DNA from 4 places in the Rhodococcus sp. OS5 genome. Region 3 is predicted to be linked to each of the others. Evidence: riboswitches for the same ligand, from Rfam matches in the RefSeq annotation. Region 3 holds a riboswitch; each other region holds the start of a gene.
The links. A riboswitch is a leader RNA that binds a small molecule or an ion and turns the genes downstream of it on or off. The one in region 3 is predicted to bind cobalamin.

Region 1 (2,183 bases), 500 kb from region 3:
GCGCCGGCACCACTCGCTCAACCGCGTCGTTTCGAGACCCGAATCATTCAGGTAATCAGATGTCACTTCTGGACAACTCGCTCGACTTAGGTAGCACTAACCTGGCGGCATCCCGAAAACCCGATCCAGGAGCACAGTCGATGACACATGCAGACGCCTCGCGCACAACAACTCCCCCGACGACCGTCCTACGGACCGCTGACCACAATCGCGGACTCAACGACGTTCTCGCGATCGTCGAAGCACTGGAGCGACCGAGCGATCACCTGCTGCGGATCACGGCTCGTTTGACGGAGTCGACCGACGATCCGACCTGGTCACGCCCGAATGTGACCGTACGCATGAATCTCGGGCCGGCCTTCGACGACGCTTCGCGCGTGTACACGGTGCGTTCCTACGATTCAGCGAGCGGATCGATCGTCGTCGATGTGGTCCTGCACGGACAGACCAGTCCGATGATGAGGTGGGCAGCAGCGTTGGCCGTCGGTGACACCTTCGGCCTCACCGGTCCGCGGCCACACTTCTTGATCCCTGATGTTCCTGGTCGACGTATCGCACTTTTTCTGGACGGCACCGCAATACCCGCATTGCACTCGATCATCGAGCAGTTGCCTACCGACGTCGTCGGAATCGGCTGGGTCACAACAGATGACGAGGTCGCCTTCGCCGAACTGCCCGCCCTCCCCGGCCTGGAGCTTCACCGCGTGAGCGCAGATCCGGCCGAGCCCGACGGCCCACTGGCGGTACGAGCACGCGAGCTCGCCAATCCCGCGAGCTACGTCGTGTGGGGCGCCGGTGAACGCAACGAGATGCGCGCAATCCGGAAGCACTTTCGATCGACCGTCGGACTCGACAAAAACGACGTCGCGATATTCGGATATTGGAAGGAGGGCGTCAGCAACACCGAAATCGACCTCCGTCGACGCGAGAACTACGAGCGCATCCTCGCCGACGGCGGAACCCTCACCGACATCGACGACCTGGCCATCGAGATCTGATTGCCTCACACCAGCCGACCTGACCGGCGGTGCACTGCGGTGATAAGTTCCTCTGTGCCAGCGGACCTCCACACAGGGGGTCAGGGAATCCGGTGTGAATCCGGAACTGACGCGCAGCGGTGAGGGTGACCGCCCGGGCTTACGCCACTGGATGAGAATCTGGGAAGGCGCTCGGGTGGGGCGATCTCGAGTCCGAATACCGGCTGGCAGCAGGGGTCAACAGGCGCCTGTTCACACGGTAACGGGCTCCGCGAACGAGCCCCTGCGAGAACGAGATTCCATGCGTCTGTCCAGACTTCGCCTACCCGCCGCCGCCGTCGCTGCCCTGTTGAGCGCGTCGTTGGTTGCCTGCTCCTCCGACGACAGTGCTGCCCGACAATCCAACTCTTCCGAACAATCGCGCGTGACAGTCCAGAACTGTGGCCGAGACGTCACGGTGGAGCGACCGATCGAACGGGCAATCGCGGTAAATCAACCTGCAGCAGAGATGCTGTTCGCGCTGGGAGTGCAGGACCGGATGGCCGGGTACGCCATGAGCGATGACGATGTCCTCCCAGAACTGCGCGAGGCGCGTGGTCAGGTCCAGGCGTTCGACACCGAGTTCCCGTCATTCGAAAGTGTCCTCGAACGCGAACCGGACATGGTCTACACGACGTTCAACTACACGTTCACCTCGGAGGGCATCGCCGACCGGATCAAGTTCACCGACCTCGGTGTCGCGACATATCAGTCACCCAGCGAGTGCACCGGTCAGGATGCCGAGCAGAGCAAGGCCCTCACGCTCGACGACTTGTACGACGAAATCGACGACGTGGCAACACTGTTCGATGCCAAGGACAAAGGTGTCGAGCTCACCGAGAGTTTGAAGGATCGCGCGGCCACCGCCACGGCGGCACTGGGAGCTGAGGACGTGACGCTGGCGTGGTGGTACGCAGCCACGAAGACTCCGTACTTCGCCGGGTGCTGCGGTGCACCGGGAATCATGACCGACGCGGTGGGTGCGAAGAACGCCTTCGACGACAACAAGCAGTATTGGCCCGAAATCGGTTGGGAGAGTGTGCTCGATCGAGACCCGACCGTGCTGGTGCTCGCAGATCTCGACCGCGGTGGAGACGGCGACAGTGCCGCAGACAAGATCGCGTTCCTCGAATCGGACCCGGTCGCCAGCAAGCTCACCGCAGTGAA
Region 2 (2,183 bases), 390 kb from region 3:
CGCGCGGATCGGTTGCGCACAGCGTTGCGAGCTCCCGATTGCTGCTCATGTTCGCCACGTCGGCTACCTCGTAGGCCAGCAGACCGCCGATGCTGGCTCCCAACAACACCAGCGGCCGATCGTCGGCTGCCTTCTCGGCCCGGACGAGATCGCAGAGGAGATCGACCCACTGCTCGTACCGGACGCCGGCGGGATCGGCTACGACGGTGTCGCCGTACAGCGGAAGGTCAGGGAAGAGGACTTCGGCTCCGAGTTTCACGCCGATCCCGGCGAACGGCCACAACGCGCCCGAGTAGCCGCCGGCGCCGTGGATGCCGAGAACACGAACCGGCGCGTCTGGAACCACGGCCCGTGCGACGTGGACGGTGTTGCCGTTCCACTCCCACCACGTCGGGGTCGGCGCCGGCATGTGGTCGGTGTACCGGTCGGGCATAAACTTCGAGTAATCGGCGCTGGTCACCTACACAATTCTCGGTATCGGCGTCGCGGCTGACAACTCGCATCGGAGGACCGTGTCGACTCGGCGGAAAAGGCCCTCCCAGCAGCGCTCGAGGGCTACCTACGACGCGATCCTGGAGGCAGCTACTCGCGTTTTCGCTTCGGAAGCCATGGCAGCGACCACCAACCGGATCGCTGACGAAGCAGGGGTGTCGGTGGGCTCGCTCTACCAGTATTTCGGCGACAAGTACGAGATCCTCTCGGAGTTGGCGAACCGTCACGTGAGTGCTGCGCGGGAGAGTTTTGCGCTCTGCCTTGCCGACATCGTCGAGCGTGAGCTCACCCCGGACGAGGCCGTGAGGATGTTGGTGGAGTGCGCGGTCGAAGTGAACAGTAAGCCGCGAGAGTTCTTTCACCTGCTCTACGATCAGGTTCCGCGTACGCGTGAGCTCATCGAGCAGGTCGAAGGAATGAATCGGCAACTGGTACTGGGTTTTTCGGATTACTTGCAGAGCCGCGGTTTCAGTGCGGAGGATGCGTTGCTGACATCGCGGCTGACTGTGACTGCCGTGGACAGCCAGGTGCATCGGGTTGTGCTGGAATCGGATTCACCCGAAGAACTTCGAGTGCGAACGGAAGCCGTCGTGCGGCAGACGAGATCGATGATCGCGTCGGAATCCTGATCCGGTGTGCGGAATGGTGACCACAGTCCGTTATGGTTCTGACGTCATCATCGAGGTAATGGGAAGTCGGTGCAATTCCGGCGCGGTCCCGCCACTGTGAGGTCGTCCCTGCGTCGACCGTAGCCAGATACCACCCTCGTTGACGTTGTGTCATGCCACGAGGATGGATCGGTCACACCATGAATGCTGTTGGCGGAGCTCTGTCTCCACCTACCCACCTGCCTCCGCCGAAGGCGGGTGCGCCGCGAGGACGGCTCAGTCCGGGTATCGTGCTGCCCGCTCTGCTGGTCGTCACCGTGCTCTCTGCTGTGTGCGCGTTGGCATTCGGATCCGAGATGCTCCCCGTGTCCACTGTGGTGGACGTGGTGCACTCGCGCTTCGGAGGCCCACCCGTCACGCGTTCCGAACTTGCGATCGTGTGGGGGATCAGAGCACCTCGGGTACTGCTCGGTCTGGCCGTCGGCGCTGGTCTTGCCGTCGCCGGCGCGGTGGTGCAAACCCTCGTCCGTAACGCTCTTGCCGATCCCCACCTGCTGGGAGTGTCGTCCGGCGCGAGTGTCGGTGCCACCGCCGTCATCACCACCGGACTGTTCGCCGGCGCGGGAGTGTGGGCGCTCAGTTTCGGCGCGATGATCGGGGCGTTGGGAGCTGCGATTCTCGTCTTCACCATCGCGACGCTGCAAGGCGGTATCACTCCACTGCGATTGGTTCTGACCGGCACCGTTACCGCATCCGCCCTGTCGGCGATCGCGAGTTTTCTGGTGCTGCGTACCAATGATTCCCAGGCCGCGCAGTCCGTATTGTTCTGGCTCCTGGGAAGTTTGGCCGGGGCATCCTGGGACAAGTTGTGGGCGCCGGTCATCGTTGTGTTCCTGCTGACGGCAGCGGTGTTCGCCCTGCACGGTTGGCTGGATGCGCTGGCGGCCGGACCGGACGTCGCGGCTTCGCTCGGTATTCCCGTCCGAACCCTGCGAAACGTGCTGTTCGGCGTGCTGGCAGCGTTGGTCGGCACGATGGTTGCAGTGTCCGGCGCGATTGCCTTCGTAGGCTTGGTCATACCGC
Region 3 (2,183 bases):
TGGCGTTGCAATTGAAGGCGCGTTACGAGGGCATCCCGACACCGGTGTACGGACTGCAGGAAGTGCATCATCTGAGCTGAAACAGAACTGCTGTGCGCCTTTATTAACCGCGGGAGGTTAATAAAGGCGCACAGCAGGTTCAGCGAAGGGCGTACTTCTTTGCTACTTCGGTGTCCTTGGTCGCGCGCTCGGTGAGGAAGGCGAATGCCAACCCGAGCACGAGCCAGAGCGTCGCCTGCGTAGCGAGCGAGGAAAGTCGGAACTCCCACAGCAGAGTTGCCGGGAAGTCCTCGCCCACCTCGTTGATGCCGGGAAGCGAGACGTAACCGATCGCGACGATCACCAGGAACGCAGCCACCGGAGCAGCGATGCGCACGCTGAGGAACTCGTGCCCGGAAACTGCCTTTGCCGCCGCTGCTGCCGCGGTGACGGACAGCAGCCCGAGAATCACGGCGGCCAGCCACAGCAGTGTGCGCTGGTTGATGGTGTCGGGATCTCCGACGGCCGGCGGATTGGCCGGGTACTTGAAAAAGGGGACGGCCTCGATAGCCAGCCAACCACCGACGGCGATGGCGATCGCCAACAACGGCCCGGACATTCCGGTGAGTCGTCGAGCGTAATTGGCAACGACCGAGAAGATCGCCCCGAGTGCCAGTCCGGCAAGCGCTGTGGCCAGGAACAGCCCGGCGCGCTGCCCGTCGCGGCTCACCAGTGGTTCTTCTTCGTCACCGTGCGAATGCCCAGCGGCTTCGCCGGAAACCTCACCGGTGGCGCTGTTGGCTTCTTCGATCGCAATGGCAGCGTTGACGTGCGGTTCACCCAGCACGAATGCAACTCCGCCGGCAAGGATGCCTGCGATCAGACCAGCCAACAAACCACGAATGAGAAGCTTCGTGAAATTGTCGGCTAGTGGCACGGCAGGCCCATCAAGTGTCGACCGTCGTGCATCAATTCATGCATGTACATGCCGGTGCGAGAGATAGCGCCCTGGTCGAATCCGACCAGGTAGAGAGCCAGCATCGCGAACAGAACTACTGCAGCGGCGAGGAAAGCAAGACGAGTCGAATCGATCGACGTATCGGGAGAATAGGCGAGAGCCATCGAAGCCTCCTGGGATTTTCGCGTCCCCTAGGTCCATGCGATGGCCGAAGTGTCTGGCTGTCGAAATTGTCGTGCCGAAAAAGGCACTTCACCTCGAATTACAGTGGCGCGACCGCTCCGGGCTTTCACCGGATTCCTGTCGGACCATCGCGTTTACATGCGAACTTTTGCACTACAGCCCGCACCGTGTCAACGCGTGAAGCCGAGATGACCGTCGATTGTGCCCGCCAAGGCAGGCACAATCGCTCGAGATCAGCTCTTTGCGGCGACGTCCAGGACAACTTCGAATTCGAGCAACGACGCACCCGAAGCGACGGGCTTCGCGCGCTCGCCGGAATGGGCTTCACGGGCGGGGCCGTCACGCCAATCGGCGAACGCCTGCTCGGACTCCCATTGGGTCACCACGAAGTAGCGGCTCTCACCGGCGGTGGGGCGGAGGAGTTGGAATCCGAGAAAGCCCGGGGAGTTCTCGACTGCGTGAGCGCGTGCTGCGAAGCGCTTCTCCAGTTCGGGGCCGGCGCCCTCGGGGACCTCGATTGCATTGATCTTCACGACTGCCATGCAAGCGACATTACCCGCGCACCTTCACCGCGTACCGTGACACTCGTGTTGCATGACGAAGGTGGAACGGGACAACCGATTCTGTTGTTGCACGGCCTCATGGGCAGCTCCCGAACGTGGCGACGCCAGGTGCCGTGGATCCGCGAGTTCGGCCACGTCTACACCTTCGACGCTGCCGGTCACGGCAGGCCGGCGCCAGCGGCACTGACTACCGAGGCATTCGTCGAGGACCTGACATCGGCGGTTGCGTCCATCGAGGAGCCGATGATCGTGATCGGTCATTCGATGGGGGCTCTGCATGCGTGGTGCTTCGCCGCCGCGCATCCCGAAAAGGTTTGTGCGCTGGTCCTCGAAGACATGGCCCCGGACTTTCGTGGACGCACCGCTGCGGACTGGGCGCAGATGATCTCGGCGTGGCCGCAGCCGTTTGCTTCCGAGGAGGCGATGAAGGAATTCTTCGGCCCCGTCGCCGGCCAGTACTTTCTCGATTCTTTCGACCGCCGCGACGACGGGTGGTACCT
Region 4 (2,183 bases), 2.1 Mb from region 3:
TCGATCTCGCCCTTGCGCAGTGCTGCGCGAGCGATGCGGATCTTCGAGGTTTGCGGGTACGAACCGATTGTCGTCGTGGGCAGCGGCGGCAGAGAAAGCAGTTCGTCCTGGGCAGCGCGACGTTCGGCGGCGGGCGCGCGACCGGTCGCCGAGTTCAGCACCGCGTCCAGACGGCCTCGAACACTCGCATCATTGAGTCTGCGATCGTCCTTGCGGGTCGACGCGGCCGCTCGTGCCAGAGCGAACTCGTCTTCCACCGACTCCCGGCCCTGTGTGAGAGCGGTTGCGAGAGTTACTACTTCCTTGACCTTCTCGGTGCCGAACGCGAGCCACGAGCGCAGGGCCTTGTCGACATCGGCTTCTGCGTCGAGAGTGTACGGAACGTGCAGCAGGGAGCACGATGTGGAGACGGCAAGATTATCCACGCTGCCCAACAGAGCACCCAACGTGCTCAGTGCCGAATCCAGATCCGACCGCCAGATGTTTCGTCCGTCGACCACGCCGGCGACGACCAGTTTGCGGGCGAGTTCGGGGACGGAGCCGATCGAATCCTGACCGGCCACCAGGTCGACGGCAAATCCTTCGACGCCGGTGGACGCAAGCGCGGGCAGCGCCTCACGCAGCGAACCGAAGTACGACGCCAACAGGATCGACGGCCGCTCGGACAGCGCTGAAAGCTGTTCGTACGCAGCGCGTGCCGCTTCGATTTCCTCGTCGGTGCGATCGCCTACGAGGGCCGGTTCGTCGAGCTGAACCCAGCTCGCACCGGCCTTCGCGAGCCGACCGAGTAGATCCGCGTAGAGGGGGAGTAGTTCGTCGAGTCGCGAGAGCAGCGGCTCGTCGGTGCCGACAGCCTTCGAGAGCAGCAGGAAGGTGACCGGTCCGATGACGACCGGGCGGGCTGCAATACCGTCGGAAAGTGCTTCTGCCAGTTCGGACAAGACCTTGGACGGGTCGAGTGCGAACGTGGTGGACGGCGAGATCTCCGGCACCAGGTAGTGGTAGTTGGTGTCGAACCACTTCGTCATTTCGAGCGGCGCGATGGTGTCCGTCCCACGGGCAGCGGCAAAGTAGCGGTCCAACGGATCGGCGACCGACGCGACGCGGTCGGGCAGCGCGCCGAGAAGAACTGCGGTGTCGAGCATCTGGTCGTAGAAGGAGAAGGTATTGACCGGGACGGAGTCGATGCCCAGGTCACGGAGGTCGGCCAAGCCCTGCCGACGGAGGTCACGGGCGACAGCCTGCAGGGCGTCGGCGTCGATGCGCCCTGCCCAGTAGCTTTCGGTTGCCCGCTTGAGTTCTCGATGAGGACCGATGCGCGGTGAGCCCAGCACGGTCGAAGTGAATGTTGTTGTCACGGAGTTTCTCCAGATTGCCAATGCATTGATGGCCACTGCCGGCAGACGGGTACACCTCACGAGACCCCGAGTTTCAGCGGGCAGCACTGCCCGCACCGCACACGAGGTCCGATGGAGATCTACACGCCCATTCCACGAGGCGGTGGACCGTCGGGCACGGCGTGCCCGACACAGTCGGCAGGTCTTCGGACTCGCGGGCACTCGATCGAGTTGGATCGAACCTACTGGCCGTCGCTTCCCAGGCGGATGCCCAGTGCACATGAACGGCGGTCGTTCCTGCTTACCGCTGCGGGACAGTCCCGGATTTTCACCGGGTTCCCTCTCACCCCGACAGCTTGCGCTGACGGAGCTTCGACGCCGGGACCGGTCTTCGGGGCTCCTCATGACCGTGCCGGGCGAACCAGCTGCATCGACCAGCATAAGGCCAACCCTCCCTGAGCAGTCAAGGAGAGTCGGCGAAGGGCGCTATGCGCGTGACATGTAGGAATTCGAGTCCGGTGGTACGCGCGGAAGATTTTCGGAGGACCGTAGATTCTCCGCCATTTCGACAAGCAGATCCTGTGAAGACGGTGAGAGGTCGACGACACGGGAGGTGAGGTTCCGCAGGCGCACGTTGTGCAGCTGTTCGAGGAGGGAGAGGTCTGCCTCGCCACCTGAGATCGCGGGCGGAGTGTGATCGGACGGGGCGTAGAAGTAGTCCGGATTGACCTTGAAGAAGTGGGCGAGGGCGGCAACCACTTCGGGTGACGGATTGGTTCGGACGCCGGTGCGCAGTTGCGACAGGTACGGCGTCGAGATACGGCAGCCGAACTCGGTCATGCCGCG

Region 1: another riboswitch for cobalamin. It lies ahead of ACVZUB_RS05815 (ABC transporter substrate-binding protein); the one in region 3 lies ahead of ACVZUB_RS03555 (CbtB domain-containing protein).
Region 2: another riboswitch for cobalamin. It lies ahead of ACVZUB_RS05290 (FecCD family ABC transporter permease); the one in region 3 lies ahead of ACVZUB_RS03555 (CbtB domain-containing protein).
Region 4: another riboswitch for cobalamin. It lies ahead of metE (5-methyltetrahydropteroyltriglutamate--homocysteine S-methyltransferase); the one in region 3 lies ahead of ACVZUB_RS03555 (CbtB domain-containing protein).

The regions. Positions count from the first base shown of each region.
Region 1 covers NZ_CM166368.1:1,261,528-1,263,710, reverse strand. The annotation lists gene ACVZUB_RS05820 (siderophore-interacting protein) at 141-998, shown strand; cobalamin riboswitch at 1,040-1,220, shown strand; gene ACVZUB_RS05815 (ABC transporter substrate-binding protein) at 1,279-2,183, shown strand, end outside.
Region 2 covers NZ_CM166368.1:1,147,449-1,149,631, forward strand. The annotation lists gene ACVZUB_RS05280 (alpha/beta hydrolase) at 1-460, opposite strand, end outside; gene ACVZUB_RS05285 (TetR/AcrR family transcriptional regulator) at 513-1,121, shown strand; cobalamin riboswitch at 1,138-1,273, shown strand; gene ACVZUB_RS05290 (FecCD family ABC transporter permease) at 1,391-2,183, shown strand, end outside.
Region 3 covers NZ_CM166368.1:761,982-764,164, forward strand. The annotation lists gene ACVZUB_RS03545 (flavin-containing monooxygenase) at 1-80, shown strand, start outside; gene ACVZUB_RS03550 (CbtA family protein) at 140-916, opposite strand; gene ACVZUB_RS03555 (CbtB domain-containing protein) at 907-1,101, opposite strand; cobalamin riboswitch at 1,127-1,265, opposite strand; gene mhuD (mycobilin-forming heme oxygenase MhuD) at 1,354-1,662, opposite strand; gene ACVZUB_RS03565 (alpha/beta fold hydrolase) at 1,708-2,183, shown strand, end outside.
Region 4 covers NZ_CM166368.1:5,036,131-5,038,313, reverse strand. The annotation lists gene metE (5-methyltetrahydropteroyltriglutamate--homocysteine S-methyltransferase) at 1-1,358, opposite strand, end outside; cobalamin riboswitch at 1,518-1,742, opposite strand; gene ACVZUB_RS23415 (helix-turn-helix domain-containing protein) at 1,824-2,183, opposite strand, start outside.